3 regions of the Marinobacter sp. CH_CUG1437-1 genome follow, and region 1 is predicted to be linked to each of the others. Evidence: predicted binding sites of a transcription regulator. Region 1 holds the regulator's gene; each other region holds the start of a gene.
The links. Region 1 encodes sigma-54, which starts transcription at its own class of promoters, with help from an activator protein. Its sites were predicted from a motif close to ANTGGCATNNANNTTGCTNT; they were not measured.
Positions count from the first base shown of each region.

Region 1 (10,154 bases):
TTTCCGGCTACAGGTGAACGACATCGAGGGTCGCCTCAACTCCCTGACCCTGCTGGGAGATATGACCTGGAGCATCGTCGGAGACCGTGAAACCAGCCGGTTCAAAGGCTCGATAACCGGTGGTGCCCTGTCGGACTTGAATGAATTGTTGAATGCCGAAATGCCGGTTACCAACGAGGGCACGAACATCGAGCTGGACCTGGACTGGCCCGGCCGCCCGGATGAGTTCTCCATACCCGAACTCAGCGGTTCCGTAAGCCTGCGACTGGATGAGGGGGTCATCCTTGAACGAAACAACACTGCTCAACTGTTCCGTGTCTTCAATCTGCTGAACTCCGACACACTCTGGCGCCGGCTGAAGCTCGACTTCTCTGATCTGTATGAGCGGGGCGTGGCCTTTGACGCGATCTCGGGGAAGGCGCAAATTATCAACGGATTGCTGACCATGGATCCGGAACTTCAGATTGTGGGCCCATCGGGCGCTTTCAAGCTCAGTGGTACCACCAATATGGCCAGCGAAGATCTGGATATGCGACTTGTGGTTGTGTTACCCCTGACCCAGAACTTACCCCTGGCCGCTTTGCTTATGGGGGCAGGAGCGCCGATTGGCGGCGCTCTGTTTGTACTGGACAAGATTCTGGGCGATCCTCTTAGCAGGCTGACCAGTGCGACCTATAGTGTGACCGGTACATGGGATGAGCCGGAGGTGGATCTGCAGCGGGTCTTCGATACCGGTGAGTGAGTTTTCTGTTCGGCAATAGCGGAGGCAGTTATGAGCAAGCGTGTTTCCAACCGGGTTGCGGCCATACAGATGGTCAGCGGCCATGATATCGAGGCCAACCTGGCTGAAGCGCAAAAGCTGTTGAAGGAGGCCGCCGCAGAGGGGGCTTCTGTCGCGGTGCTGCCAGAGAATTTTGCAGTTCTGGCCACGTCTCAGATGATCGATTGTGGCCGTCAGGAAGCCGGCCCTGAGCCTGTAATCAGAGCATTTCTGGCGGAGCAGGCCCGAAAGCTCGGAATCTGGATCGTGGGCGGATCAATGCCTGTGGCCAAGCGACCGGATGGCTCCGAGATCGAAGATCGGGTTCGGGCGACCTGCCTGGTGTTTGACGATCAGGGCCGGGAAGTTGCCCGCTACGACAAGATCCACCTGTTCGACGCCATGGTCGAAGACGCCCATGGCCAGTATCGGGAATCCGACACCTTCGAGCCCGGCGAGCAGGTGGTGACCGTGGACACGCCCGCCGGGAAGCTGGGGCTGGCGATCTGTTACGACCTGCGCTTCCCGGAGCTGTTCCGGCTGTTGCGGGAGCAGAATGTGGACTGGATTTGCCTGCCGAGCGCTTTTACCTGGCAGACGGGTGATGCTCACTGGTATCCGTTGATCCGGGCGCGGGCTATCGAAAACCAGGTATGGGTAGTGGCGCCGGGCCAGGGTGGTCAGAACAGCGAGCGCCGGCGCACCTATGGCCACAGCCTGATCTGTGATCCCTGGGGGCGGGTGGTGACGGAAATGGGTGAAGGCCCGGGACTGGTTGCCGCCGAGCTGGACCTGGATCAGGTGGCCAACCTGCGCACCCGGATGCCAGTGTGGGAGCACCGTCGGCTCAAAGGCTGAAAGCAGGGCAGATGAACCGTCATCTGCCCCTGACTTCACAGGTTCACATCGCCTCAGCGTCGTCGATGCATTCCCGAAGGTACCGGAAGAGTTTTCGGGCCTGGCCGGTGTTCTTTTGCTTCTCTACATCCTTGCGGGCGTTGCGGGCAAGGTTGCGCAGATGCTGCATGTCGGCGCTGGGGCAATAGCTGAAAAATTCCCCAACAACCGAGTCTCCTTCCGCAATCATTCGATCCCGCCAGCGCTCCGCCAGGTGATGCCGGCGGGTGTGCTCTTCGCTACCGGCGTCGAAGGCATCAATGGCTTTTGCCAGGGCCTCGGGATCATCTTCTTGGCGAATCACCTTGCCGATGTATTGCAGATGCCGCCGTTTCGCCTCGTTCTGGCGGATGCGCCGGGATTCTTCGATGGCGGCACGAAGTGTATCGCTGATTGGCAGCGTTTCCAGCTGATCATTGCTCAGATCGAGCATCCGCTTGCCAAGATCCTGCAGGGCATGCATCTCCCGTTTCAACTGGGATTTGCTGGGACCGTCGTATTCTGGCGCGTCGTTGTCTTGGTGATCTTTCATAAATCCGACATCCGTTTAAGCATAGAAAATCGTCGCAAGGCCGAGAAACGCCATAAAACCGACCACGTCCGTAACGGTCGTGAGAATCACGCTGCCTGCCAGGGCCGGGTCGATGTTGCGGGATTTGAGAAACAGTGGCAGAACCGTGCCGACGAGGGCAGCTGCAACCAGATTGATCACCAGCGCGGCAGCGATAATGGCTCCTATCAGCAAATCCTGGAACCAGAGCATGGCGGCGCCGGCAACAACGGCGGCCCACAGCATTCCATTCAGGATGCCCGACAGGAATTCTCGGTTCAGCAACCATTTTACATTGGCACCGCTGATCTGCCCGACCGCCATCCCTCGGATGACGAGGGTGAGGGTCTGGCTGCCGGCAATGCCGCCCATGCTCGCGACGATAGGCATCAGCACCGCCAGAGCGACTACCTTGGCGATGGTTTCCTCGAATAAACCGATCACCGCCGATGCAATCAGGGCGGTGATCAGGTTGATTCCCAGCCAGACGGCGCGGCGGCGCGATGTCTTCCACACCGGCGCGAAGGTGTCCTCGTCCTCGTCCAGACCGGCCATGCTCATCAGGGAGTGGTCAGCATCCTCCCGGATAACGTCTACCACGTCGTCGATGGTGATGCGGCCCAGAAGCCGGCCTTCCTCGTTCACCACCGGCGCCGAGATAAGATCGTAGCGTTCAAACAATGTCGCTACCTTGGTGTCGGAGAGGCTTACGGGAATCGGCTCGATGTCGGTATCCATCACTTCCCGCACGGTGGAGGCGGGGTTGGATACCAGCATCTTGGTAATCGGCAGCATGCCAATGAAATCATCCCGCCGGCTCACCACGATCAGACTGTCGGTCATGGGGGGAAGGTTGCGGTGTCGGCGCAGGTAGCGGAGTACAACGTCAATACTGATGTCCGGACGCACCGTGATAGTGTCCGTATTCATCAAGCCGCCGGCGGTGTCCTCCGGGTAGGAGAGCACTTCCTCTACCCGTTGCCGGTCCTGCTCGTCCATGGTCTCCAGGACTTCCTGGATAACCGTATCCGGCAGCTGCTGCAGCAGGTCCGCCAGGTCGTCGGATTCGAAATCCTCGATGATGTCGGCCAGTTCCTGGGCGTTCAACTGGCTCAGGAAGTAACCCCGGATATCATCGCTGAGATACTGGAGAACCTCGCCCTCCAGCTCTTTGTCTACCAGGTTCCAGAGCAGGGCACGCTGGCGGGGCGGAGAGGATTCGAGCAAATGGGCAATATCACTGGGGCTCAGGCCACCGTTCAGGATGCGGGCAACCTGTTTCAGTGCGCCACTGTCCAGGGCCTCGCTCAGTGAGCGAAGGCGCTGGCGGGCCTGGCTTTTTTCCAGAATATCGGTCATGTGTTTATTTTACTCACCTTCGCCGAAATAATCGTTGATCAGTTCGGCCAGGGCTTCTATGGCCTGCTCTTCATCCGGACCATCGGCAATAAGCTCCACATCGGTCCCTTTGCTGGCGGCCAGCATCATCACCTGCATGATGTTTTTTGCGTCCACATCCCGGCCCTTGCCACTGATCCGCACACTGCTGTCGAATCTGGATGCCGTGTTAACGAGTTTGGCCGTGGCGCGCGCGTGCAAACCCAGCTTGTTGATAATGGTAATCGGGCGGCGAATCATGGTTCGATCAGATCTCTTCCCGGGTCTGAAGGTGTGGCAGTTCGGTATGGCGTACCTGCACATTGCTGTAACGCTGCCGGAAGTAGTCGCCCAATTGCTCGCAAACATACACTGAACGGTGCTGGCCGCCGGTACAGCCAATGGAAATCGTCATATAGCTGCGATTGCTGTCTGCGAAGGAGGGCAGCCAGGTATCCAGGAAGGCCTTCAGGTCTTCGATCATCTTCCGGCTCGCCGGTTCCTTTTCCAGAAATTCGATAACCGGCTGATCCGTGCCCACGTACTTCCGCAGACTGGTATCCCAGTAAGGGTTGGGCAAACAGCGAACATCGAAAACATAGTCGGAATCCAGTGGTACTCCGTGCTTGAAGCCAAACGACTGGAACAGCAGTGCCAGCTCCTGATCCTTCCGGCCCACGACTCGCTGCTTCACCATATCCCGAAGTTCGTACATCGACATACCGGTGGTGTTCACATACAGGTCGGAAAGCTTGGACAGTGGTTCAAGCAGTTTCTTCTCGCTGGTAATGGCTTCCCTGAGGGAGGTCTTGTCGTCACTCAGCGGGTGTTTTCTGCGGGTAGCGTGGAAACGCTGGAGAAGTGACTGCTCGTCGGCATCAAGGAAGATAATTTCAACGGTAACCCCGGTCTCCTGGAGGCGCCGGTAAATTTCCTCGAAATTGGCGAGCTCGCCGGAAAGGTTGCGCGCATCAATGCTGACCGCCATCTTGCCGAGCCGGCCGGGCTTGGTCTGGCTCGCTGCTTCCCGGGTGAGAGGAAAGAGCAAGCCAATGGGAAGATTGTCGATGCAGTAGAACCCGAGGTCCTCCAGCACATGAAGCGCGGTACTTTTACCCGAACCGGACCTGCCACTGACGATAATCAGCTTCATGACCAAATCACCTCCACTGCAATGAAAATCAGCCGCCTGAGGCGGTCATGCGCTGGTACAGCGTGCCGGCGTCCTCACATTGCCGGAGGCGATCACAGAACGACCGCTCATTGAACTTCTCCGCCAGTTGGCTGAGCAGCTCCAGGTGTTCGCTGGTTGCCTCTTTCGGGACGATCAGGGCAAAAATCAGATCCACCGGCTGATTGTCGATGGCGTCGAACTCAACGCTTTCTTCGAGCGTCATCAGAACGCCCACCACGTGATCAAGGCCCTCCAGGCGACAGTGGGGAATGGCGATCCCCTGGCCAATGCCGGTACTGCCCAGGCGCTCACGGGAAATGAGGTTGTTGAAGAGCTGGGTCTCGCTGAGCGTGTTGTCCTGGTGGTTTATTTGCTCGGCAATAAACTCCAGGGCCCGTTTCTTGCTGGACGCAGGTACCCTGCAGAGGGTGAGCTCCGGAACAAGAATAGTGTCTATGGTCAGGGATGTGTCGCTCATGGATCGACTGCGTTTCCGTTAAAAAAAAGGCTGCGACACGTTGTTCATGTCGCAGCTCGATTAGATGACTTGCATGAAAACAGCCAGTTAGCGAGAGCCGTTTCCGTGCATCCGGTCTACATTCTTTTCCTTGTGCTTGAGGATCTGGCGGTCCAGTTTATCGATCAGGGCATCGATGGCTGCGTACATGTCCTCGTTTTCTGCCTTTGCGTGAATCTCACCACCAACTACGTGCAACGTGGCTTCCGCAATCTGGCGCACCTTTTCCACTTCCAGGGTCACCTGGCAGTTACTGATGTGGTCGAAGTGACGCTCGAGCTTTTCGAACTTCTCTGAAACGTAATCTTTCAGTGCGGGAGTCAGTTCTACGTGATGGCCTGAAATATTGAGTTGCATAGGCGTCTCCTGTTGTCATCGTGCCGGCTCCCGGGAGCCGGTCTGGGTGCTGGCGCATTGTGCGCCGGCGAATACGGTGTTGCGTCCCGCACCGGGGTATTCAGACCAGCCGCTTGCGCTCGTTGGACGGCGGAATGTGCATGGCCTCCCGGTACTTGGCAACGGTGCGTCGCGCAACCTTGATTCCCTGTTCCCCTAGCATGGCTGCAATTTTACTGTCGCTCAACGGCTTTTTGGGCGTTTCCGCAGCAATGAGCTTCTTGATCATCGCCCGGATGGCCGTGGAGGAGCATTCGCCGCCCTCGTCAGTGCTGACGTGGCTGGAGAAGAAATATTTCAACTCGAAAATGCCCCTTGGGGTATGCATGTATTTCTGGGTGGTTACCCGTGAAATCGTCGATTCATGCATTTCTACCGCCTGGGCGATGTCTGAAAGAATCAGCGGCTTCATAGCTTCCTCGCCGTGATCCAGGAATCCCTGCTGGTGTTCGACAATACGGGTCGCCACTTTCAACAGGGTTTCATTGCGGCTCTGCAGGCTCTTGATAAACCACTTGGCCTCCTGCAACTGATCACGCAGGTAGGTGTTGTCGGCACTGCTGTCCGCACGCCTTATAAGTGAAGCATAGCTGGCATTCACCCGAATGCGCGGGGCAATTTCCGGATTCAGCTCAACACGCCAGCGGCCATTATGCTTGCGAACGATAACGTCCGGAATGACATAGTCGGGTTCGGCGCGATCAATCACGTCGCCCGGCCGCGGGTTGAGCCCTGTGATCAGAGCCAGAACCTCTCGCAACTGGTCTTCTTTCAGACGGCTGCGCCGCAGCAACTGGGCGTAGTCACGGTTGCCCAACAGATTGATGTAGTGGGTAATCACCAGTCGCGCCTGGGCCAGCCAGGGCGTCTCCGGCGGTAACTGGTTGAGCTGGATCAGCAGGCATTCCTGAAGATCCCGGGCAAACACCCCTGGCGGATCAAAATGCTGGAGACGGTGCAAGACAGCTTCCACTTCATCCAGTTCAAGAGGGTCTTCCTCGTTTTCATCCAGCAGTCCGGCGTGGATTTCTTCCAGAGGACTGGTGAGATAGCCGCGCTCATCCACAGCGTCCATCAGGGCATGGGCAATGGCCTGGTCCCGTTCACTCAGCGGGGTCAGATTGAGCTGCCATTCCAGGTGATCCTGAAGTGTCTCGGTGGGCGAGTTGCGGGTCTCGAAATCGTGATCGTTCTCGTCGTCGTTGCGGGCGGCCGGCGCGGGCGCGGACTGGTAGATGTCGTCCCAGGCGGTGTCTACCGGCAGGTCGTCCGGAATGTTGTCCGGAATGTCGTTTTCGGAGGACCAATCCGGGCCATTCTCTGATTCGTCCCAGTCGCTCGAAGGTTCCGGCGCTGACTCGGCCGCGGATTCTTTCTCGCTGGTCTCGCGCTCGTCGTTCTCGGCGGTTGCGTCAGCCTGATCATCGTCCTCGGATGTCTCCAGCATGGGGTTGGATTCCAGTGCCTGCTGGATTTCCTGTTGGAGGTCGAGGGTGGAGAGCTGGAGAAGCCGGATCGCCTGTTGCAGCTGGGGCGTCATGGTCAGGCTCTGACCCAGCTTTAACTGTAAGGAGGCTTTCATAACCATGGTTCAGGATCCGTCACTCATCAGCGCTTTGTGTCATAAGTCGTGAAAAATTCTATATATGCCGGTTACTTGCCGTCGTTTTATTTTACCCTAGCAAGTTCTTTGCCGAGTTTACTTGCTACAGGTCATCAAAACAATGAGCCTTTCGGTGTCACAGCCTGAATTCATCGCCCAGGTAGACTTCCTTGACTTGCTGGTTGGCCAAAATCGCATCGGCATTGCCGGAGGCGATGATGTGGCCTCCGGAGACAATGTAGGCGTTCTCGCAGATGTCCAGGGTCTCTCGCACGTTGTGATCGGTAATCAGAACGCCAATACCCTTGTCACGCAGATGCCGGATGATGTGCTTGATGTCGCTTACGGATATCGGGTCGACACCGGCGAAGGGTTCATCCAGAAGTATGAAGGCCGGTTCCATGGCCAGCGCCCGGGCAATTTCCACCCGTCGTCGTTCCCCTCCCGACAGGGCCATGCCAACGCTGTCCCGGATATGGGTTATGTGGAATTCTTCCAACAACTCCTCGAGCTTTTTCTCTCGATCCGCTTTGCCCAGCCCCCGACGGGTTTCGAGGATCGCCATGATGTTGTCGCGTACCGACAACTTGCGGAACACCGAGGCTTCCTGGGGCAGGTAACCGATGCCTTGCTGGGCGCGTCCGTGCATCGGCAGTGGCGTAATATCCCGGCTGTCGATGGTGATACGGCCACGATCGGCAGGGACCAGCCCGACGATCATGTAGAAGCAGGTGGTTTTCCCGGCGCCGTTGGGGCCAAGCAGTCCCACTATCTCCCCACTGCGAATTTCCAGGGAAACGTCGATCACCACTTTTTTCTGCTTGTAACTCTTTGCCAGGTTACTGGCTCTCAGAACTGCCATCGGTTTCCTGTCTGTCAGTGCGTCTGTCGGCGCTGCGTGGCTGAATCACCATCTCTACCCGGCCGCTGCCTTCGCCCGTGTCGGCGCCGCCTTCAGCGGTCACTACCCGGCCGGCGGTATCATAATGAATGACGTCGCCGCGGAACAGGTTGCCATTCTGCTCGATGACTGCTTCGCGTTCAAAGGTCAGCCGACTGTCGGTGGCTGACCAGGAAATGTTCAGGGCGCGGGCGTCGGTTTCGCCTTCGCCCTCTCGCGCCGGTTGCCGGTATCTGGCCGGCGTGCCGGAGGCTTCGATCCGGCTCAGCCCGTCCTCGGAGCGATAGAGGACCACCCGGTCCGCGTTCAGCCGAGTTTTGCCCTGCTCAAGTTCTACATCCCCGGTGTAGGTGGCAATGCCCTGACTGTCGTCGAGGCGTGCATTGTCTGCGGTAACCTTGATGGGGGTGTCGGAATCAAGGTCGAAAGCGGCCGCCGGGCCGATCATCGCGGCTGTCAGCAGGGCAACCAGCAGGCGCCGGTATCGGTTAGTTTCCGGTTTCATAGCGTCCTTCCACCTGGGAGTTCAGTTCCAGAATCCGCTCGTCTATCCACGCTTTCATGCCCGTGGCCCGGGTAATACCGGTAACGTCGCGTATTTCTACGGGTGCATCTGTATATACCATGCCCCGGTCGTTATCCAGGGTCAGGGTTGATGTTGTCAGGGTGGCGTCCCGTTCTCCAATCGTGCGCTGAATCCGGACATTGTCCGTCAGGTACACCAGATTCTGGTTCTGTAGCAGGCTGCCATTCTCGGCTTCAACAATCCAGGGTAGGGCGCCGTTGCCGCCATAGAGTTCGGCACGGGGAGAGTCCATGGTAGCCAGGTTGCCTTCTTCGAACTGTTCGATGCGAGGGCTGGAGAACCGGATCTTCAGGTTCCCTGATTCGTCGAAGGAAGTGTACCGACCATTCACCACGAAGCCGTCCGGCTCGGCATCGCCCCTCAGCGCCGCTGCCTCATCATTGATGACCGGCGGCTCATCGCTTTGCCAGAGCAAAAAGACGGCTGCCACCACGGTGCCAGCCAGCGCCAGGGTTCGCAGCCAGGGCCGGTCCGGAAGCCAGTTCACGCCTCAGGCTCCAGGTAGGGTGCCAGTGTAGAATCAAGCTTGCCGTGGGCGGTAAGCAGCAGATCGCAGGCTTCCCGCACCGCACCCTCGCCGCCCCGAGCGTGGGTGCAGTAGTCGGCATGTTGCTGCACCAGCCAGTAACCGTTGGGTACGGTGATGCCGAGCCCGGCGAATCTGAGCGCCGGCAGATCCGGCAAATCGTCGCCCATATAGGCGGTGGCTTCCGGACCAATGTCCATGGTGCTCACCAGCTCCTGCAGGGCCACTTTCTTGTCTTCGCGCCCCTGCATCAGGTGAGGTATGCCAAGATCCCGCATCCGTTTCTCAGTCAGCGGCGACTGCCGGCCGGTAATAACGGCGACGGTAATGCCGGCCGCCATCAGCTGTTTCAACCCCAGACCGTCGAGGATGTTGAATGCCTTCAGTTCATCGCCGTTGGCGCTGAAGTAAAGCTTGCCATCGCTCATAATGCCGTCGACATCGAGGGCAATCAGTCGGATTCTGGCAGCTTTTGTAAGCAGGGCGTCCGGCCATTGGTGCGTCATATCACATAGCTCCCCATAGCCCTTATATTACGCCGGCCCGCAGCAGGTCATGCATGTTGATGGCGCCAACCAGAGCACCTGCGTCGTCCGTCACCGGCAGGGCGTTGATCTTCATTTCCTCCATGATATTGAGCGCTTCCGCCGCAAGATGATCGGCCTGAATGGTTTTGCCATTCCGGGTCATCACCTCGCTGATGGGGGTATTATGAATATCCACTGACCGATCCAGGGTCCGGCGCAGGTCACCGTCCGTAAATATTCCGGTGAGGGTGCCGTCCTGATTGACGACGGTGGTCATGCCAAGCCCCTTGCGGGAGATTTCAAGGAGTGCGCCACTGAGAAGTGTGCTCTCGTTGACGAC
Region 1 is NZ_JAYMEW010000003.1:534,748-544,901, forward strand. Features, by position in the region: gene WA411_RS11250 (YhdP family phospholipid transporter) at 1-742, shown strand, start outside; gene WA411_RS11255 (carbon-nitrogen hydrolase family protein) at 773-1,618, shown strand; gene yjgA (ribosome biogenesis factor YjgA) at 1,662-2,189, opposite strand; gene mgtE (magnesium transporter) at 2,205-3,566, opposite strand; gene WA411_RS11270 (HPr family phosphocarrier protein) at 3,576-3,845, opposite strand; gene rapZ (RNase adapter RapZ) at 3,853-4,737, opposite strand; gene ptsN (PTS IIA-like nitrogen regulatory protein PtsN) at 4,766-5,236, opposite strand; gene hpf (ribosome hibernation promoting factor) at 5,324-5,632, opposite strand; gene WA411_RS11290 (RNA polymerase factor sigma-54) at 5,733-7,253, opposite strand; gene lptB (LPS export ABC transporter ATP-binding protein) at 7,411-8,136, opposite strand; gene lptA (lipopolysaccharide transport periplasmic protein LptA) at 8,114-8,680, opposite strand; gene lptC (LPS export ABC transporter periplasmic protein LptC) at 8,664-9,248, opposite strand; gene WA411_RS11310 (KdsC family phosphatase) at 9,245-9,793, opposite strand; gene WA411_RS11315 (KpsF/GutQ family sugar-phosphate isomerase) at 9,816-10,154, opposite strand, start outside.

Region 2 (10,154 bases), on a different contig from region 1:
ACGATGGCGCACGACCGCCTGGGAGCCTCGGGAATAGATCTTGCCCTGGAACGTGCAGAGACTAGGTCTGGGGCTGTTGTGCGACCGGAGTCGGTCGCATACCTGGCAGTCGAACCGGGCGTTATCGGTCGTTTTGTTGATAATGACGGTAGAACGGTTCTGTCTGAAGCCCAGGTTACGTCGGACAACATTTCTGGAACGAACAGCTGTGACAGAGCAGCGTTTCTGCAATCGTATCCCTCTCCGCCTCGGGTTGTCGGGTCCCAGCTGACCCGCGATGGTGGCGACGGTGGTTGGCTGCGCCGTTGCTCGGTGTCCAACGATGCTGTTGAGCTGAAGATTGAAGAGGACTGGGCAAATGACCGGGATCTGAGCCACACCACGGAGCGGGCAGGGTTTCTGGCATTTTCCGGTGATTTTGTTGTCGACTTCTCTCTGCGGGCAGTCTACGGCCTCGAGGGGCCTCGATGGCAAGGTGATCCTGGAGAGGTTGTCGAGCTCCGCGGCACGGGGCTGGATGGACGAGCCGTCAATGGAGCGAGGGCGGAGCCAGCCAAAGTCTGCTATGGCGCCACCCTTTCGGGCGGCTCGTTCATAGACATCCCCCATGATGATGACTTGTCCAGCGCCGATGAGCTTACCGTCATGGCCTGGATAAATGTCGATGCTTTTCCAACTGGCGGTGGCATCAAAACCATCGTGTCGAAAGACGAAAACTATGAGTACCACGTTGACAGCAACCGCGAGATCTACTGGTGGTGGACGAACGAATCAGGTGTTTCGCGATCCTTTACCTCGGGCTATCAACTGCCATTGAACACCTGGGTTCACACAGCCATCACCTACTCGAAACGAGATGGGATACAGCGCATCGTTGTTGACGGTGTGGAACGGGCAAGGCAGTCGTTTGCCGATGAGTCGTTGCTCCTGAACGCTGATCCTTTTCAGATAGGCGCCGATCAGGGGTTCGGCGGCCGAGAGTTTGAAGGCCAGATCGATGAGGTGCGCCTCTACGCCCGGGCGCTATCCGATGCAGCCATTCTTCGCGAAGCAAATCGCAGTCGTCCCTGTGCCCAGGTACTTGATCATTTCCGTATAACTGTGCCTGCGACTGCCAGCGTTTGTGCGCCGGTCGATGTCAGAATTCAGGCAGAGGATGCCGGCGACAATGTTCTCACTGGGTATCAAGGTACCGTGCGGATTACAACAAGTGCCGGCCATGGCAACTGGCAGAGGGTCGCAGCGTCGGGCTCCCTGTCGCCCAGTCCAGATGTCGATGATGATGGTCAGGCCATCTACGAGTTCGTCGCTGCAGATAATGGAGAAATTACACTGGGATTGGAGAATACCCGGGCTGATCGATTGACCATCCGTGCAGAGGACACAACCAGTGGGCAGTTCGGGATTTCCAGTGTGGTTGAATTTCGTGAGAACGCCCTGGTCATCGCTTTGGCCGACAGCCTGGGCATTGATGTCATTGCCGGGCGGCCACACGGCTTGCAGGCCGAGGTATTGAGGCGCGATCCCTCCAGTGGCGAGTGTGGTCGTGTTGAAGCCTATGATGGTGCGGTGGATCTTAGGGCCTGGCTGAATCGGGAAACAGACGATCCAGCTGGCGCTGCGCCCGGGCTTGATGCGGGGGCGGGAAGTATATCTTTGCCCTCTTCACGACCAGCGACTTCCAATCTGACTGTTGACTTTGATCGGGGCCTTGCAAGCCTGGGGCTCATTCCTACCGATGTTGGTCACTATGCTCTGGAGCTGGAAGATTCCGAATCCGGTCTCATCCTGGATGAGAATGACAATCCCATCGCCATCGCAGGCACCGGCCCTGAATTAACGGTCAGGCCTTTTGCTTTTGCCGTGACAGTGGCTGGCAACCCAGCGACGGAGTCGCCCAGCGGAGCCGCCTTCAGGGCGGCGGGGCGACCGTTCGATGTTTCGGTTCGGGCCGTTCAGTACGACAGTGCTGACGATGCAGATGCAGACGGCCAACCGGATGGTCACGGAGATACTGATGCCGCCAATAACTCCGATCTCACGGATAACGCATCCGTAGACAGCTTTGACGCGACCGTTAGTGTAGCCAGTTATCTGATTGCGGGGCCCGCAGGGGCAGCTGATCCAGGGCTGGCAGGCTTGAGTGGCTTGAGCGGCTTCAACTCTGGGTTTGCCTCTGGTTCAGCATCCTTTAGCGAGGTTGGCTCGGTAGAGGTCACGACAGGACTCAGCGGCACTTTCCTTGGCCGCTCTGTTGCGGTGGTCGGGGATTCCGGGCCCGTAGGCAGGTTCCACCCTGATACGTTCACTCTCGAAAGTGCGATGGACGGAGTACTTGATCCTGTCTGCAATGGTTTCAGTTACACCGGTCAGGGTTTCGGCTACAGTCTTTCGCCAGAGTTTACCCTTGCTGCAAGAGCATACAGTGTGAGCGGTTCTGGGCCTGTTACCCGAAACTATCGCGACAGCTGGCAGAAGCTGACAGTCGCGGACATCGCCCGGACTGATCCGGCAACAGACGCCGATGAGATTGGCGCTCAGAGCACAGCAATTGATGTGACCACTATTGCTGGTACACCAACTCTTACAGCGAATGGCAATGGCACGCTCATTTATCAGGCGGGACCAGACAACTTTACATATGACCGCAATGCAAACTCCCTGGTTGGCCCGTTTGATGCCAGACTCGAGACTGTGTTCACGAATATTTCTGATTCAGATGGGGTATCAATGCCGGCGGCGGAGCTGCCTACGCTGTCTTCCGCTGGCGCCTCGATTCGTTATGGTCGAATGATTCTAGAGAACGCCTACGGACCTGAAAACCTCGATCTGGAGATGCCGTTTGAAGTCCAGATCTGGAACGGGGCTGATTTCGAGCTTCATGGTGATGAGACTTGCTGGGCCTATGATACCGCCGATGCCCTGATAACAGGCACGCCCCCGAACACCTCGGTAAGTGTCAGTTCCGGAACTATAAGTGGTGGTCGGCCCGAGCCAGCAGCACCCCTTGTACTTGCTGCTCCGGGCGAGGGCAATACCGGCAGTGTACAGGTTGAATACCCGGTGCCGCTGTACTGGCAGTATGATTTCGATGGCGACGGTGTTGAGGAGAATCCGAAATCAACCGCGACATTCGGCGTCTATCGCGGCCACGACCGCGTGATCTACTGGCAGGAACGATAAAAAAGGGCAGGACGCGAGTCCTGCCCCAAAACATCAACGAACCCCGGCGGTTCGCCAATCGTCAGTCTTCCTCGTGTTCCGGATGATCCATCCCCAGCTCGTTGATTTTCCGGGTGAGCGTGTTCCGGCCCCATCCCAGCAGGATGGAGGCATCCCGTCGACGGCCACCGGTGTGCTTCAGGGCTGTTTCAATCATGATTTTCTCGAACTCGGGCACGGCCGTATCGAGAATTCCCTTCTTGCCTCGCTTCAATTCCTGTTCGGCCCAGTTTTTCAGGCCTTCCTGCCAGGTTGCTCCGGTGGTTGGTGTCTCGGCCTGGTGTAATAACTCGGGTGGCAAGTCATCAATGTGGATCTCGCGACCGCTGGCCATTACGGTCAGCCAGCGGCAGGTGTTCTCCAGCTGGCGGACGTTGCCCGGCCAGGGCAGGGTGGTCAGGTATTCTTCGGCCTCTTCGCGCAGGATCTTGGGCTCGACGGCCAGCTCTTTGGCCGCCCGTTTCAGGAAGTGCTGCATCAGGCGGGGGATGTCTTCCCGGCGCTCGGCGAGCTTGGGCAAGTGCACGCGAATGACGTTCAGGCGGTGGAACAGGTCTTCCCGGAAGGTGCCTGCCTGCACCAGTTTCTCCAGGTCCTGGTGGGTTGCCGCGATGATGCGCACATCCACCTTGATCGGGGTTGTGCCGCCTACCCGGTAGAATTCGCCATCGGCCAGAACCCGCAGGAGGCGGGTCTGAGTGTCAGCGGGCATATCCCCGATTTCGTCCAGGAACAGGGTGCCACCGTTGGCCTGTTCGAACCGGCCCTGGCGAGCGGCGCCAGCGCCGGTGAAGGCACCCTTTTCGTGGCCGAAGAGTTCGGATTCAATCAGGTCTTTGGGAATTGCAGCCATGTTCAGGGCAATGAAGGGATGGTTCGCCCGGGGGCTGTGGTTGTGCAGCGCCTGGGCCACCAGTTCCTTACCCGTGCCGCTTTCGCCGTTAATGAGAACCGTAATGTTGGAGTGGGAAAGCCGGCCAATAGCCCGGAAGACTTCCTGCATGGCAGGCGCTTCACCGATGATTTCGGCGTTGCGCTGGGACATTTCGGCCTGGGGTTCACCACTGGCACGCTTCTCATGGCTGTGGGCCACGGCGCGCTTGACCAGTGCGACCGCGTCATCCACATCGAACGGCTTGGGAAGGTATTCGAAGGCACCGGTCTGGTAGCTGGTTACGGCGCTCTCCAGATCCGAGTGCGCGGTCATGATGATGACAGGCACGTCCGGGTGAACGTCGACAATCTGGGACAGCAGGGTGATGCCGTCGACGCCGGGCATCCGGATATCGCTCACGATGGCGTCCGGCTGTTCGTGTTCCAGCCGCATCATGATGCTTTCACCACTGTCAAAAACTCGGGGCTGCATACCGGCCTGGTTAAGGGCGCGCTCCAGCACCCAGCGAATACTGCGGTCGTCGTCTATGATCCAGACGTTCGCCGGTTGGCTCATGGGGTGTCCTCCAGAGGCAGGAAGATGATGAAGTCGGTTCGGCCTGGTTCGCTTTCGCATTCGACCAGTCCACGGTGTTGGCCGATGATGCTCTGGGTAATGGAAAGGCCCAGGCCGGTGCCACTGGCACGGCCACTGATCATCGGATAGAAAATGTTCTGCACCAGCTCCGGCGGAATGCCGGGGCCGTTGTCGATAACGTCGACCCGGCACACGAGCCTGTGGCGTCGGTTGCCAATGGTGAACTGGCGCAGGGTGCGGGTACGGAAAGTAATGGTCGGCGGCTCGTCGGAGCTGTGGCTCGCCTGGTTTTCGAAGGCCGCTTCCATGGCGTTCCGTGCGATGTTCAGGAACGCCTGAATCAGTTGTTCCTTGTCACCCTTGAACTCGGGAATGCTGGGGTCGTAATCCCGTTCGAAATTCAGTCGTCCCTTGCTTTCGGCCTCAAGCAAGGTGCCTACCCGTTCGAGGATTTCATGAATATTGGTCGGCGCCAGCTTCAATGCCTTGTTCGGGCCCAGCATCCGGTCCACAAGGCTCCGGAGCCGATCCGCCTCGTCGATGATGACCCGGGTGTATTCCCGTTGATCCTCACTGTTGAGTTCCCGATCAAGAAGCTGAGCCGCACCACGGATGCCGCCAAGCGGGTTCTTGATCTCGTGGGCCATGCCCCGGACAAGAATTCGGGTGGTCTCCTGCTGGGAGATGATGTCTTCCTCACGACTGATCCGCATCAGCCTGTCTCTCGGCTGGATCTCGATCAGGAGCTCCGTCGGTTCCAGGCTGATGGGGGTGACAGAATAATCGACCGTAAGCCGGGAACCGCTGGTGAGGAGGAACTCGGCCTCGCGGCGAGTATAGGATTGTCCGTTCCGTACAGCGGCAAAAAGCGTTTTCAGGGCGTCTTCGGATTCCACCAGAATGTCCTGGAAGGGGTGGCCCTGACTGCGGGTCATGCTGGTTTCGAACAGGCTTTCGGCGGCGGGGTTGAGATACCGGATGCTGAGATTGTCCTCGAGCACCAGGACAGCGGTAGTGAGGCTGTCGAGAATGCTCTTGTATCCGGTTTGATGGGCCGAAGGCAGTGCCATGCGTGAATCCCGTTGGTTCGACATAGTGTGACCTCCGGAGTTTTGCAAAAAGCGAACCACTTTGAACCGGGTTCACGAATGAGTGGGCAAAGTGCGGGCAGAGGGGCTTATTGGCGCTGAAAAGTGCCGTAAGCTGGTGCAAATGGGAGAAATCCCTCTGACCAGTCCGGAAAATGCGCCCCGTTGCTGATCAGAGTATGGCTTTTTTCTGGTGCGTTCGCACCAAAATAGTGCGAATTGTTAGGCAGGTTTGGTTAGTTCAATGCGGAAGGGCGGTGAACGGTGAAGGTGATCGGTGAGCCGGTTTTCACCTGAACTCCGTTTTCATCCACGATGTGGACGCGGGCTTCGTGGGTTCCACGGAAAACGTTGTTGACGGTGATCGAGCCAGAAGTACTCTGCCCGACTGGCTGCCCGTCCAGCGTTACTTCGTATTTGTGACCAGGTTGGAGCCCGGGTGTGCTACGGACCTCGAACTGTACGTCGCCGCTGCCACTATGGAACGCCTGATTGTTGTCCGGATAGGCGAACGAGACGCTGTCGTAAGCTGCGCCTTCCCGCTGCACCTCTTCGCGCAGCTTTTCGGTTTCCTGAACAACTTCTGGCTTGGGCAATGTGATGGTCGTGACTGGCTTGACCTGGACCGCTTCAGAGCCCTCGCTCGGCTCGTCAGAGTAGGTGACGTTGCCGTAGGCATCGACATTACGGTAAACCTCGGCAGAGACGGGAATCGCCAGCAAGAAGAAAAGGCCGGCAACCAATCCAGACTTTGGATTCATAAGCTCACCTGTTATTGGGTTTCTTCGATTATCGGCGGCGCCCGGAGTCTTTTCAACGCCTGCAGACCCTGATGTTGGTTACATATCGTTAAGGGCTCCAGGCACTGTGCGGCTGCTCACAAAAAAGCCCCGCACGAAGGCGGGGCTTGTCTGCTTTCCCTCTACAGCGAGGTTTTAGCAGGAGTAGTACAGATCGAACTCGACCGGGTGAGTGGTCATGTTCAGTTTCTCGACTTCACCGCGCTTCAGATCAACGTAGCCCGCGATCATGTCTTCAGTGAATACGCCGCCACGAGTCAGGAACTCGTGATCTGCTTCCAGGCAGTCCAGGGCTTCGGACAGAGTCTCGGCCACGGTCGGAATGCTCAGGGCTTCTTCTTTCGGCAGGTCGTACAGATCCTTGTCCATGGCATCGCCAGGGTGGATCTTGTTCTGAATGCCGTCGAGGCCAGCCATCATCAGCGCTGCAAACGCCAGGTACGGGTTGGCAGACGGATCAGGGAAGCGAACTTCGATACGACGCGCTTTCGGGCTGTTTACATACGGGATACGGATAGAGGCTGAACGGTTACGGGCAGAGTAGGCCAGCATAACCGGAGCTTCAAAGCCCGGAACCAGACGCTTGTAAGAGTTGGTAGAGCTGTTGGTGAAGGCGTTGATGGCCTTGGCATGCTTGATCACACCGCCGATGTAGTACAGTGCGGTTTCGCTCAGGCCAGCGTAGCTGTCACCGGCAAACAGGTTCTTGCCGTCTTTGCTCAGGGACATGTGAACGTGCATGCCTGAACCGTTATCGCCAACCACCGGCTTGGGCATGAAAGTGGCAGTCTTGCCGTAGGCGTGGGCCACGTTATGCACGCAGTACTTCAGGATCTGAACTTCGTCTGCTTTGCGGGTCAGAGTGTTGGCGCCAACGCCGATTTCACACTGGCCAGCGGTGCCCACTTCGTGGTGGTGCACTTCGATTTCCAGGCCCATGGACTCCATGGCCGCACACATGGCGCCACGCAGGTCGTGGAGGCTGTCAACCGGCGGAACCGGGAAGTAACCACCTTTTACGCCCGGGCGGTGACCGATGTTGTTACGATCGAAATCTTCGCCGGAAACCCAGGCAGCTTCCTCAGAGTGGATGTGGTACATCGCACCCTGCATGTCGACGTTCCATTTTACGGAGTCAAACACGAAGAACTCGGGCTCGGGGCCGAACAGGGCGCCGTCTGCGATGCCGGTAGACTTGAGGTATTCCTCTGCGCGACGGGCAACGGAGCGTGGGTCACGCTCGTAACCCTGCATAGTAGAAGGCTCTACGATGTTGCAGGTGATGTTTACTGTGGTCTCTTCGGTGAACGGATCGAGTACGGAAGTCTCGTCGTCCGGCATCAGGATCATGTCGGATTCGTTGATGCCTTTCCAGCCCGCGATGGAGGAGCCGTCAAACATCTTGCCGTCTGCGAAAAAGTCTTCATCTACTTCGGTGGCAGGCAGTGTAACGTGCTGCTCTTTACCGCGGCTGTCAGTGAAGCGCAGGTCAACCCATTTGACTTCGTGTTCTTTGATCAAATCAACTGTCTTGGACATTGTGCATGCTCCGTAAGTTATACCGCACAGGCGGCTGTATTCATGTTCGTGGCGCCGGATCGCCCGGGTTATCGGGTTCCGATCTGTTTCTCAGGTTTGCGCAGCTTAGCAAATGCCGTTGCGTCTTACCTGTAAATTTCGGCTGATTTCGATAAAGCAAGGCGCTTGCCAATTTTTAGGGCATGCTCCAGAACGGCGCAACTGCAAGGGTTTGGGGCATATTAGAAGGAAATGATGCGCCCTCCACCGAAAACCTGCACCCAAATGGTGCACCTTGTTGGTGCATTTATGAGGTGGTCGCCCCAATGAGGTGCGCGCCCGCTGTATGAAGAATAGGCGTTTTTCTTCATATTAACGACACAGACTTTTCGCTATACTGCGCGCCGCTTCATTTTTTACCCTGTCATTTTCAGGTCCATGATCGGAAAGCACCGTGCAGGGTGCCGGGCAGCCAGCTCCGGTGAATGAGTTCATTTTACGGATTTGAGACGGCATGTGCTGGGATTCCCCCTGCGAACGACCTTCTCAGGTCATTGAGTGCATGCCGCAGGAATATTTTTGTGATTGAGAAACTTCGTAATATCGCCATTATCGCCCACGTTGACCATGGTAAAACCACGCTCGTAGACCAGCTTTTGCGCCAGTCAGGCACTTTGGAGCGCAAAGAGCTCGATAGCGAGCGGGTCATGGATTCCAATGATCAGGAAAAAGAGCGGGGCATTACCATCCTGGCGAAAAACACCGCTCTGAAATGGAATGGCTACGACATCAATATTGTCGACACACCGGGCCACGCAGATTTCGGCGGTGAAGTTGAGCGGGTCATGAGCATGGTGGATTGCGTGCTGCTGGTTGTTGATTCCATCGACGGCCCCATGCCCCAGACCCGCTTCGTTACCCAGAAGGCGTTTGCCGCGGGGCTGCGTCCGATCGTTGTGGTTAACAAGATCGATCGTCCTGGCGCCCGTCCGGATTGGGTTGTGGATCAGGTATTCGACCTTTTTGACAACCTGGGCGCGACCGATGAGCAGTTGGACTTCCCGATTGTTTACGCCAGCGCCCTGAACGGCATTGCCGGGCTGGATCACGAAAAGCTGGATGACAACATGGATGCCGTGTTCCAGGCGATTGTTGACCATGTCCCGGCACCCAATGTCGACCCGGACGGCCCGTTCCAGATGCAGATTTCCCAGCTGGATTACAACAGCTTCCTCGGCGTGATCGGCATCGGCCGTATCATGCGCGGCAAGATCAAAACCAATTCGCCGGTAACCGCTATTGGCGCCAACGGCAAAAAGCGCAACGGCCGAATCCTAAAGATCATGGGGCATTCCGGTCTGCAGCGTGTCGAGGTAGACGAAGCCCAGGCTGGCGACATCGTCTGTGTCAGCGGTATGGATGAGCTGTTCATCTCCGACACCCTTTGTGACCAGGCCAACGTTGAAGCGCTGCCAGCACTGACGGTGGATGAGCCGACTGTATCCATGACCTTCCAGGTCAACGATTCGCCGTTTGCCGGCAAGGAAGGCAAGTACGTTACCAGCCGGAACATCAAGGAGCGTCTGGAAAAAGAACTGCTGCATAACGTTGCGCTGCGTGTTGAGGAAGGCGACTCTGCCGACAAGTTCAAGGTGTCCGGTCGTGGCGAATTGCACCTCTCAGTTCTGATCGAGAACATGCGACGCGAAAACTTTGAGTTGGCCGTTGGCCGCCCCGAAGTGGTTATCAAGGAAGTGGATGGCGAAAAGCAGGAGCCGTACGAGAACGTCATCGTGGATATCGAAGAGCAGCACCAGGGTGCCGTCATGGAGCAAATGGGGCTGCGCAAGGGCGACCTGACCAACATGGTGCCGGATGGCAAGGGCCGCATGCGTCTGGATTACACCATTCCCGCTCGCGGCCTGATTGGTTTCCGGAATACCTTCCTGACCATGACCTCAGGTACCGGCATCCTTACGTCCACGTTCAGCCACTATGGCCCGATCAAGGTTGGGGACGTTACCAGCCGCCAGAACGGCGTCATTGTGTCGATGG
Region 2 is NZ_JAYMEW010000007.1:121,795-131,948, reverse strand. Features, by position in the region: gene WA411_RS16795 (LamG domain-containing protein) at 1-3,183, shown strand, start outside; gene ntrC (nitrogen regulation protein NR(I)) at 3,245-4,672, opposite strand; gene glnL (nitrogen regulation protein NR(II)) at 4,669-5,763, opposite strand; gene WA411_RS16780 (DUF4124 domain-containing protein) at 6,018-6,542, opposite strand; gene glnA (glutamate--ammonia ligase) at 6,717-8,120, opposite strand; gene typA (translational GTPase TypA) at 8,681-10,154, shown strand, end outside.
Region 2: the regulator sigma-54 is predicted to act here: its motif matches at 8,274-8,293, upstream of glnA (glutamate--ammonia ligase).

Region 3 (10,154 bases), on a different contig from region 1:
GGCATCGTTGCCCGGGTATCGCTGGTTCCGGAAGCGGAGACTGAGGGTGAAGACACCGGGTTCAGAAACGACTGGCGCTATCAGCTTGCCGTGGACAACTCGGAAATCCTCGCTCTGACGAATTACCGGGAGGATGAGATCGTCGCGCTCAGCAGAACCGGCAGTGACTGGTACGTGCTCCTGTTCAGCCCCGAGGGTCAGCTGTTGACGCCACTGAACTAGCTGGCCGGGGGCGCTAAACTGTCCCCTCGTGTCGCCCAGAGCTGGCGTATAGCTTGAGGTAGTCTGTACTGGTTACGATGCCCGCGGCTGCGCCACTGGCGTCTACCACCAGTGCGGCATTGAGCTGATGGGCCAGCATCAGCCTGGCGAGTTGGTGGGCATCGGTTTCGGGAGAGGCCGTCAGAAAGGCGGGAAGCTCAATGTGAACCAGGCTCTGGGTCATGGCATTGGCGTCGTGTTCGTGCAGCCAACCAAGGAGCCAGCGCAGATCAACAAGGCCAGCCACGTTGTTTTCCGCCATGATCACCAGGTGATGAACCTGATGCTCATCCATCACTGACAGCGCTTCGGAAATGGTTGCTGAAGCCTGCACCGAGTAAAGTGCCGGTGATGAAATACGGGATACGGGCAGGTAAGCGCGGTCTTCGCGACGCTCGCCGGCTGCCGCTGCCCCATATTCTTCCAAAGCCTTGTACCGACCGGCATTAGCCGCCTGCTGAAACTCTGCGTCTGTTGCCTCGCTCCTGCCGGGATTGATCGCCTTGGTTTCTGCCAGCTCCGTGACATCGCCCACGGGCCTTGCCCGGAATGTCTCCGGTAGCCGGGTGCCGACCGGTCGGCCGGGTTCGCTGACATAAATGGACATGGGCTCTCTCCGTGACTATGCCACTCTTTCCACGGTTAACGGCAGTCTGACCGGAAACTTCAGAGGTAGTTTATTACGAAACCGCCATATCAGTCTGGTACAGACGCCGTGTTTCCAGCCGTCTGACCAGGTTCGCCGGGAGGCAGGCAGGCTGCCCGGTCAGTTGGTCCGCCAGATACTCGGCCAGCAGCGGAGCGTAGGTCAGGCCTTTGCTGCCGAGGCCGGTGAAGAGAAAGAGACCATCCAGAGAAGCGCTTTCGCCATCGTATACCGGGCCGGCGACGGGCTGGTAATCGTGGGTGGTGCATCGAAAGGCGACCCGGCCGTCCAGATCCGCGCCACCGGGTTTTTCGCTTGTGGAAGAAAACAGGGACGGCAGCATTGAGCCGAGTTCCTGCAAGTTTTCGTTATGGCTTTCGATCGTCGGCAACGGGTTGTTGTCGCGAAGATCAAAGGTGGCTCCAGTCACGGCGATCTCACCGAGCGTCGGATTCAGGTACCGGTTACCACAGATAACGGCCTTGGGGCTGATAATGGCTGGTGCCGGAAGGTGTGAAACCTGGCCCCGTATTGCTTTCAGGCGAAAGCGTCCCTCTGTCGGAATGAGTTCCGGGCTGAGATGACCTGAGCAGATGGCCACCCGGTCGGCCACGATGGGCGATCCGTCTTCCATGAATATGTGCCATTGCCCGTTGCAGGGCCGGAGCCCGCTAACGGTAGTACCGAAGGCGGTCGATATCAGCGGGTGGTCAGTCAGTGTTTTGCAGAGGTTTCCCGGCTCCAGCCAGCCACTGCCGGGAAACCAGAGACCGCCTGTTTGCGTCGGAACGCCGGCAAGTTCGCTGGCCTGAGCCCGGTTCACCGGCCATAGAATATCCCCGGGGTATTCGTTGCGATCGAGAAATTTCGCCTGTCGGGCCTCTTCCTGGGGGCTGTGGGCCAATTGCAGCAGCCCAGTCGGATGCCAGTACTGGTTGCGCCAGTTGTTGTAAAAGCGCTGGGCAAAGGTCAGGGCCGTGAGGGCCAGTTCGGTCTGGTCGTTGAACTCAACTCCCAGTTTTACGTAAAGTGCGCCCTGGGCGTTTCCGGACGCGCCATTTCCCGGCCCATGGGAATCAACGAGTGTGACGGGCAAACCCCGCTCTGCAAGGTTTCGTGCCAGCGTACAGCCTGCAATGCCCGCTCCAATGATGGCGATGGTCCCGTGTTGTTCGGGTTCAGCCCGGGCCGACGCCTCAAGCACTCCCTTCAGCATTTCCCGCTTGCGGCCGTATCCGGAGGTTTTCTCCATGTGGAATCCGGCTTCGAGGAAAGCCCGACGGATCCGACCGACGGAAGTGAAGGTAGCCAGCGTTGTGCCCGGCTTGCTATGCGCGCGAACCAGGCGGATGGTGTTCTCCAGCCACATGTCCGGATTGCGGGCCGGAGCAAAGCCGTCCAGAAACCAGGCGTCGGCTTTAAAATCCAGGGCTTCCCAGGCGTCATTGATGTCGCCGAAAAACAACGTCAGTCGAACCCGCCCTCCGTCGAGAACCAGTCGGTGAACCCCTCGCACCAGAGGTGGGTAATGCAGAAGCAGTTCGTCAGCGAGCACCTTTAACTCGGGCCACAAGGCGAGGGAGCGGGTCAGGTCTTCCCGAGTGAGTGGGAAACGTTCCACCGAGACAAAATGCAGGGTAGCAGCATGGGTTGGCGCATGGTGGCGCCAGGCCTGCCAGGCTGCCAGAAAGTTCAGGCCGGTTCCGAAACCGCTTTCGGCAATAGCAAAGCTCCCGCCCCGGGGAATCTGCGAGAAGCGCTCCGGCAACTGGTTATGCTGCAGAAAAACGTGGCGGGTTTCCTCCAGGCCGTTGTCCCGGCTGAAGTAAACATCGCCAAACCGCTTTGATTCCGGGACCCCGTCGTGCCAGACCAGTTCAGCTGGCTCGATCGCAGGGGGCTGCAATGGCCGGTTCACGGTGTCAGCCTTCGGATTCAACCACGGTGACGGTTTCGATGGTCACAGGTTCCACCGGCACGTCGGCCATGCCCTGTTTCCGGGTGGTCTGTTTGCGGGCGATGGCATCGACAACACCCATGCCCTGGGTGACCTTGCCAAAAACCGCATAGCCCGGGCCGCGGACGCCGGCATTCAGAAACCCGTTGTCCGTAAGATTGATAAAGAACTGTGACGTTGCAGAATCGGGCGCACTGGTTCGCGCCATGGCAATGGTTCCACGAAGGTTCGGCAGGGTTTTTGTGGCTTCATTGCGGATCGGGGCGCGGGTCGATTTCCGGGACAGCTCCTCGGTAAACCCGCCGCCCTGGATCATGAATCCGGGGATAACGCGGTGAAAAATGGTGCCGTCGAAGAAACCTTCCCGGGCGTACTGCAGGAAATTGGCAACCGTATCCGGGGCGACATCCGGTCGCAGCTGGAGCTCGATTACGCCCTCGCTGGTCACCATGCGAACCATTGGTAGTGGCTCGTTGGCGGGCTGCTCATTGCTCTGGGCCATTGCCCAGGAGGCCGGCACCAGCAAGGCGAGAGCCATCATCAGTACGGGTGTCACAGTTTTCAGGGGTTTTACCAAGTTTGTCATTTGCAACCGCTCTCTTTGTTATGCGCAGGCGTTTTAGCTGCGACAATTCAGCGAATTCTGTTATCAGGTGCCAGATCTTACCAGAAGGGGATGGTAAAACGGTGACTGTATCCACGCACATTGCGCTGTGATCGTCTAACATTCCGGGTATCGGAAATCATGGATCACATTGGCCGGGCCGGGTTGTACGGTTTTCACTGTTCAAGAGGAGACACTGGGTGAGAATCCGTCAGGGATTTGAAGAAAAGTCACGCCTCGGGCGGCTGCTTGTTAATCGCGGCTACCTGTCCGAGAAACAACTGGATGAGGGCCTGAAGCTCCAGCGCGAAACCGGACAGCGCCTGGGTGAGGTGTTCATCCAGGCTGGCTGGATCAGCGAAAAAGAACTTCACCGGGTCCTAAAGCACCAGTCCCGGTATCGCAACGCTGCGGCGCTCGTCACAGCGGTAACGCTGCCATTCCAGCCCCTGGTCACCTTTGCGGCGAGCAATTCGGCCGAAGCGTCCCAGGCATCGCTGGAGGCTGGTGAATTGTATGAGCGCGGTAACCTCGCTCCACTGAGCGAGACCGAGCTGGCGGCCGTCTCAGGTCAGGGAGACCCGAACCTGCTGGAGCGTATCGGTATTGTACGCGATATGGTTGAGAATCCGGCGGGTGACGGCGAACAGGGCGCAGACGGATCCCCAGATGTCATCGAGGGGCTGAAACTTACCGCCAATATTTTTGTACCGGTCCTCAACTTTCTCGACTCGGACCTGACAATTTCCGGTGTCCACTACCGCGACGGTGAGCCTCGCTATCGGATTAGGGATGATGGCGCCTTGATGCTTGCATTCCCCGAGCGCATCGAGGAAATCCGCATGGACAATATCCGGGTCAGCGGTAGCCAGGGTACCTCAATGGGTAACGTGAGTATCCACGACATCCGTTTCCATCCGGACTCCCAGATGACAATCTATACCCGATGAAGTAAAAAGCGTTGCTTGCCAGGGCCCTGCTCAGGCGCTGGCAAGCACTGTGCTGCTGGAAACTGTGGTCTGCTGCCCCTGGGCACCGTACAGCTTTTGCTGACCGGTGGCGCCACGGAATATGTCGGTGAGCCGTGACAGGCGTTTTTGCAGATGGCTGATCACCCGACCGTTGGTCTGGTTCAGCGTCTGACAGGCCCGGAGTTTCTGGTCCGCTTCCTGCCAGAGCTGGAACAGCTCAGAAAAACCGGCGCTGCGGATAAAGCGGGAAGGCTCGCCGCTTTCCGGGCGGTATCCCATCTGGACCAATGTCCGGATTTTCTGTTTGGCGCGTTCGCGAACGGCACCCAGAAGCTCGTTTTTCTCTTTGGTCAGAGTTTCCAGCTGGCGGAGGTCAGAACTGGCAAGGCATGTCTTTTCTTTTTCGAGAATATCAGCCAGCGTCTCCAGCTGACTGACATCCTGGGAAAGAAGGGTCTTCAGATCATCGATTGCGGCCATGGTTTACTCACCCGAAAATGCTTTCATCCATCTCAAGCATTTTCTGGGCCAGTTTCTCGGCGTCAATCTTGTAGGTTCCGTTCTCCAGGGCGGAGCGGATCTGTTCGATGCGGTCGTCATCCATTTCCGGATAATCGCCAAGCTTCTGTTCAAGCTGTTTGAGATTCTTGGCCTGATTGCTCAGGCTGACGTTCTCGCCCCGGGCACCCTGGGCCTGGGTTTTCGCCTGTTCGTTGGTCGCCGGCTGGGTATTCTGGGTGCCGGCGCTCTTGTCGGCCGTGGTTCTCTGGGTGTTGACCTGGCCGGGGCCAATTCCATTTAAGTCAACTGACATATCTGTACCTGCTTGCCTGTCGCGCCACGTGAATGCAGCGCTTACTCGAGTTTATGTCTTCTTAACGGCGGGGCCGCGAAAACCTTTAGTAATTTTCAGTAGTTTTTTCGTCTCTTTTTTTCTACCGGGTTTCCGGCAGGGATTTGCCGCACCGGCAAGCTCATGCCGAGGCGGGCTTACATCGGGATTTCGACATGACCTGGCGCAACAACGCTGGCCTTGATCGTGCGGGAGGATCGCAGATTCTCAACCAGAACCTGTTCGCCAACCCCTGCGCTGGCAAGGGCCTTCCCGCGCGAACGCACTGAGAATCCGCCCGTTTTGGCGGTGATGATAACATGGTCGCCCCGTTCCACGGCATTTGGCGCAGAGAGCATATCCGGCGTGATCAGCGAGCCTGCGTTGACCGACCGGCGCACTTCCATGCCAATGGCCTGTTTCGCGTCGGTAATGACGCCGCGCCGGGAGGCATTGATTTCAACGGACTGCTTGGCGAGGAGGCCTTCGGTTACCCGTTCTCCCCGTGTCAGCGGTCTTGCCGCCACAAGGGCCGGCCCGTGGATGGAAACGGGAGCCGTCACAAACATCCGCCAGGGCCTTGATCCTTCGCAGGCCACCTGCATCGAAGGGCTGGTGCTTTTCCAGGGATCTCCACTGAATTCGACACTCAAGGGCTTCTCGCATTCCGCGAGTGCAAGTCGGTCGTCGATGGAGCCCGGTTCAAAGGATACGGTGTAGCCTTCTGCGGCCTGTTCTCTGGCAAAGCCGTCAAGAAATTCCAGTGTCGCCTGGCGAATCTGTTCAGCGGTTGTGTCAGCCAGCAGCGGGGCGCTCAAGCAAGACATTAGCAGTATCAGAGCGAATTTGGTGGTGCGCATACGTAGCAGTTTGTCCTATGCTGTCAACAACAAGGCAGAAAAGCCCGAATCAGGCTAAGGATTCGATGGCAGTGGCCGTTAAACGGGCTAATCCGCCGCTGATATGACGGCTTTCCGTCAATCACGCTATTATTCAGTGACCAGCAAGATATATGCCGTTGTAATTCCGGCAGGCCAGGAGAATCGAAATGGCAGGGGTATTGGACAGTGTTAACCAGCGAACCCAGTTGGTAGGGCAGAATCGCCTGGAGCTCCTTCTTTTCCGCTTAAGGGGGAGGCAGATCTATGGGATCAACGTCTTCAAGGTGAAAGAAGTACTGCAGTGTCCGAAACTGTCGTCACTGCCCAACAGTCGGCCTGTTGTTCGTGGCGTCGCTCACAGCCGCGGTGAGACCATCCCCATCATTGACCTGAGCATGGCCATTGGCTTGCCCGGCATTCCCCAGGAAGAGCTGGCTACCAGCTTTGTCATCATTACCGAGTACAATCGCAAGACACAGGGTTTCCTGGTCACCGGCGTCGACCGGATCATGAACATGAACTGGGAAGACATTCTGCCTCCGCCCAAGGGAGCAGGGCGCGATGTGTACCTTACCGCTGTTACCAAAATTGATGATAAGCTGGTCGAAATCATTGATGTAGAGAAGATTCTTGCAGAAGTTTCTCCGCTTGGTGAGGATGTCACCGAGGCGGTTCTGAGCAAGAGTGCCGAGCGCGTCCCGGGGCATCTCCCGGTGCTGGTCGTGGACGACTCCTCAGTGGCCCGCCGGCAGATCGAGCGCTGCCTGACGGCCATCGGGATGGAAGTCATCACAAAGAACGACGGCAAGCAGGCGTTCGAATACCTGAAGGAGGTGACTTCTGACGGTTCAAAGGCGCGGGATCATTTCTCTTTGATTATCTCCGATGTCGAGATGCCGGAAATGGATGGTTATACCCTGGTCACCAAGGTGAAAGGTGACCCGGCCCTTGCAGACATGTTTGTCATGCTCCACACCTCCCTCAGTGGTGTGTTCAATCAGGCGATGGTGAAGAAGGTCGGGGCCGACGACTTTATGGCAAAGTTCAGTCCGGACGAGCTGGCGGAGCGGGTAATGGAGATCATCGACCAGGGTTGATGGCGCCGCTCGAAGATTCACTCAGAACAGAGATCCAATGAAAGCGGAAATAACGCCACAGGAATATGAAGCCTTCAAATCGTTCCTGCAGGATGCCTGTGGGATTTTACTCGGCGAGAACAAACAGTACCTGGTAAAAAGCAGGCTGCGCAGGATTCTCGAAGAGAACAGTCTGAATACCCTGGGTGAACTCCTTGATCGCCTCAAGCGTCCCGGGCGGGGCGGCCTGAAGGAGGTGGTCATCGATGCGATGACCACCAATGAAACCCTGTGGTTCCGCGACAATCACCCTTTCCGGATTCTCCAGGAAAAACTGCTTCCCGAGTTCGCTGAGCGCAAAACCGCCCAACCCCTTCGTATCTGGTCGGCGGCCTGCTCAACAGGTCAGGAACCCTACTCCATCGCCATGATCGTGGAAGAATTCCGGCGTGCGAGGCCCGGGAAGCTTCGCGACGTGAAAATCACGGCCACGGATATCTCCAAAAGCGTTCTGGAAGTCGCCCGCAAGGGTGAATACGAGATGATCGCCATTGGCCGGGGCCTGTCACCGGAGCGACAAAAGCAGTTCTTCACCCCGTCCCTGAACGGCGGCTGGCAAATCAAGCCGCAAATCCGGAGTATGGTGGAGTTCAAGGAATTGAACCTGCTTGAGCGCTACATGCTCGGCAAGTTCGACATCGTGATGTGCCGGAATGTTTTGATCTATTTTTCCGCAGATCTCAAGAAGGACATCCTTACCCGGATGCACGCCACCCTGAATCCCGGCGGCTACCTTGTTCTGGGTGCCTCCGAATCGCTGAACGGTTTGCCTCACCTCTACGAGATGGTGCAGTGCCATCCCGGAATCATCTACAGGAAAAAGTAGCCCATGCCCCTTAATGTCTGGGTCCTGGTTGCTGCCCAGGCGCTCGCCATGTGCACCGCGCCTTTTATTGTGTTTATCGGCAGCATCCAGGGACGATTGCTGGCTCCGGCGCCTGAATATGCAACGCTGCCCGTCGGTCTGGTGGTGGTCGGTACTGTACTGGCCATCAAACCGGCAACCTGGTTGATGGAACGCATGGGGCGCAAGCGCGTGATGCTGCTCGGTGCGGTCATGGGCATCGTCGCCGGTCTTCTCGGAGCGTTGGCCTCCTGGTCTGGTCTTTTTTCACTGCTGTGTCTGGCGGCTGTGGTCGGTGGTACCGGCCTTGCGGTTGTTCACCAATACCGGTTTGCCGCCATGGAATCCGTGGCACCGGGTATGGCCGGCTCTGCCGCCGCCCGTGTGCTGCTGGGTGGTCTGGTTGCGGCCTGGCTCGGGCCGGAAGTGGCAGGGCTGGGAAGCGGCGCAGCCGAGCAGTATCCATTTCTGATCAGTTGGGTTGGGCTCGCCGTGGTTCAGGCCGCAGCCCTGTTGATTCTTGGCGCTGGCTACCGGGCCGGCGCCGAGCGTGTTCAGGAATCAAAACCCGGCGGCGGGCGCCCCCTGCGGGAAATTCTCGGCAACCCACTGGTCTGGGCTGCCATCAGTGCGGCCGCCATTGGCTATGCGGTGATGAGTTTCATAATGACAGCAACGCCGCTGAGTATGACCGAGATGGCCGGGCATGATCTGGATGACGCCAAGCGCGTGATCCAGCTTCATATCATGGCCATGTATTTACCCTCGCTGATCAGCGGCTGGCTGACCCGTGTCGTGGGCATACCGCTGATGATGGCTGCGGGATTGCTGGCGTATTTGGGCTGCATCGGCCTGGCGGCCAGTGGCGTTAGTTTTCATCATTATCTTTCAGCCCTTCTGTTACTGGGTGTCGGTTGGAATTTTCTTTTTGTTGGCGGCACAACGCTGCTGCCCCGGGGGTACCGGGATGCCGAACGTTTCCGGGTTCAGGGTCTGAACGACATGATGGTCTTTGGCTCCCAGGCCACCGCTGCGCTGTCTGCCGGCGCTATTCTGAGCTGGCTGGGGTGGGGCGGCCTGGTTATGGTTGCAGTGCCATTCCTCATAATTCACGGATTGTTGATGACTCTGTGGCTGTTGCGCGAACGAGCGCCCGAAGCCGCCGTCAAAGGGAGAGAATAATGCTGATAGATTTCGAGGGTATGGATCCGAAGGACGCCTACCACATCCTGACCCAGACGGTTATCCCCCGACCGGTGGCCTGGGTGCTGAGTGAAAATCCGGACGGCGACTTCAATCTGGCGCCGTTCTCTTTTTTCACGCCTATTACCAGCAATCCACCCCTGCTGATGATTTCGGTTGGTAAAAAGCCGGCGGAGGGTGTTTCCAAGGACACCCGGGTCAACATTGAGGCAAGAACGCATTTTGTGGTTCACATCGCCCATCGGGATCTCGCAGAGGCAGTTACGGAATCCTCACGAACGCTGCCCCATGGCGAATCGGAGCTCAAAAATCTTGATCTGGAGCTGGTGGATTTCGAGGGTACAGGCTTGCCCCGGCTCAAGGACTGTCACGTCGCCTTTGCCTGCGAGCTTTATGACATCAAGGAAATTGGTGCAGCGCCGCAGTCGCTGGTATTCGGGAAGGTTACCCGGGTCTGGGTATCGGATGCTGCGGCCCGTTACGATGACAAGAACCGTCTGACCTTCGACGGCGCTGCGATTGATCCCATTGGCCGCCTGGGTGGGAGCGAATATGTCACCTTCGGTGAGATTCTCAAAATTCCGCGGCCCTCCTGACGCTGACAGGGCAGATCCATGGAACAGTTGAATCTTCGCCACCTGTATTATTTCTGGGTAATCAGTAGGGAAGGGTCGATCGCGCGCGCCAGCGAGGTCCTGGAGCTGGCTCCGCAGACGCTCAGCGGTCAGTTGGCGACGTTTGAGGCGTCGGTGGGTGGTCGCCTGTTTTCCCGGGAGAGACGCAAGCTTATTCTCACGGACCTTGGCCGGCTGATTCTCG
Region 3 is NZ_JAYMEW010000004.1:5,490-15,643, reverse strand. Features, by position in the region: gene WA411_RS12150 (hypothetical protein) at 1-222, shown strand, start outside; gene WA411_RS12145 (CBS domain-containing protein) at 236-868, opposite strand; gene mnmC (bifunctional tRNA (5-methylaminomethyl-2-thiouridine)(34)-methyltransferase MnmD/FAD-dependent 5-carboxymethylaminomethyl-2-thiouridine(34) oxidoreductase MnmC) at 942-2,825, opposite strand; gene WA411_RS12135 (peptidylprolyl isomerase) at 2,830-3,405, opposite strand; gene WA411_RS12130 (pilus assembly protein PilB) at 3,669-4,418, shown strand; gene WA411_RS12125 (flagella synthesis protein FlgN) at 4,449-4,919, opposite strand; gene flgM (flagellar biosynthesis anti-sigma factor FlgM) at 4,927-5,253, opposite strand; gene flgA (flagellar basal body P-ring formation chaperone FlgA) at 5,430-6,131, opposite strand; gene WA411_RS12110 (chemotaxis protein CheV) at 6,320-7,249, shown strand; gene WA411_RS12105 (CheR family methyltransferase) at 7,287-8,114, shown strand; gene WA411_RS12100 (MFS transporter) at 8,118-9,314, shown strand; gene WA411_RS12095 (flavin reductase family protein) at 9,314-9,931, shown strand; gene WA411_RS12090 (LysR family transcriptional regulator) at 9,950-10,154, shown strand, end outside.
Region 3: the regulator sigma-54 is predicted to act here: its motif matches at 6,272-6,291, upstream of flgA (flagellar basal body P-ring formation chaperone FlgA).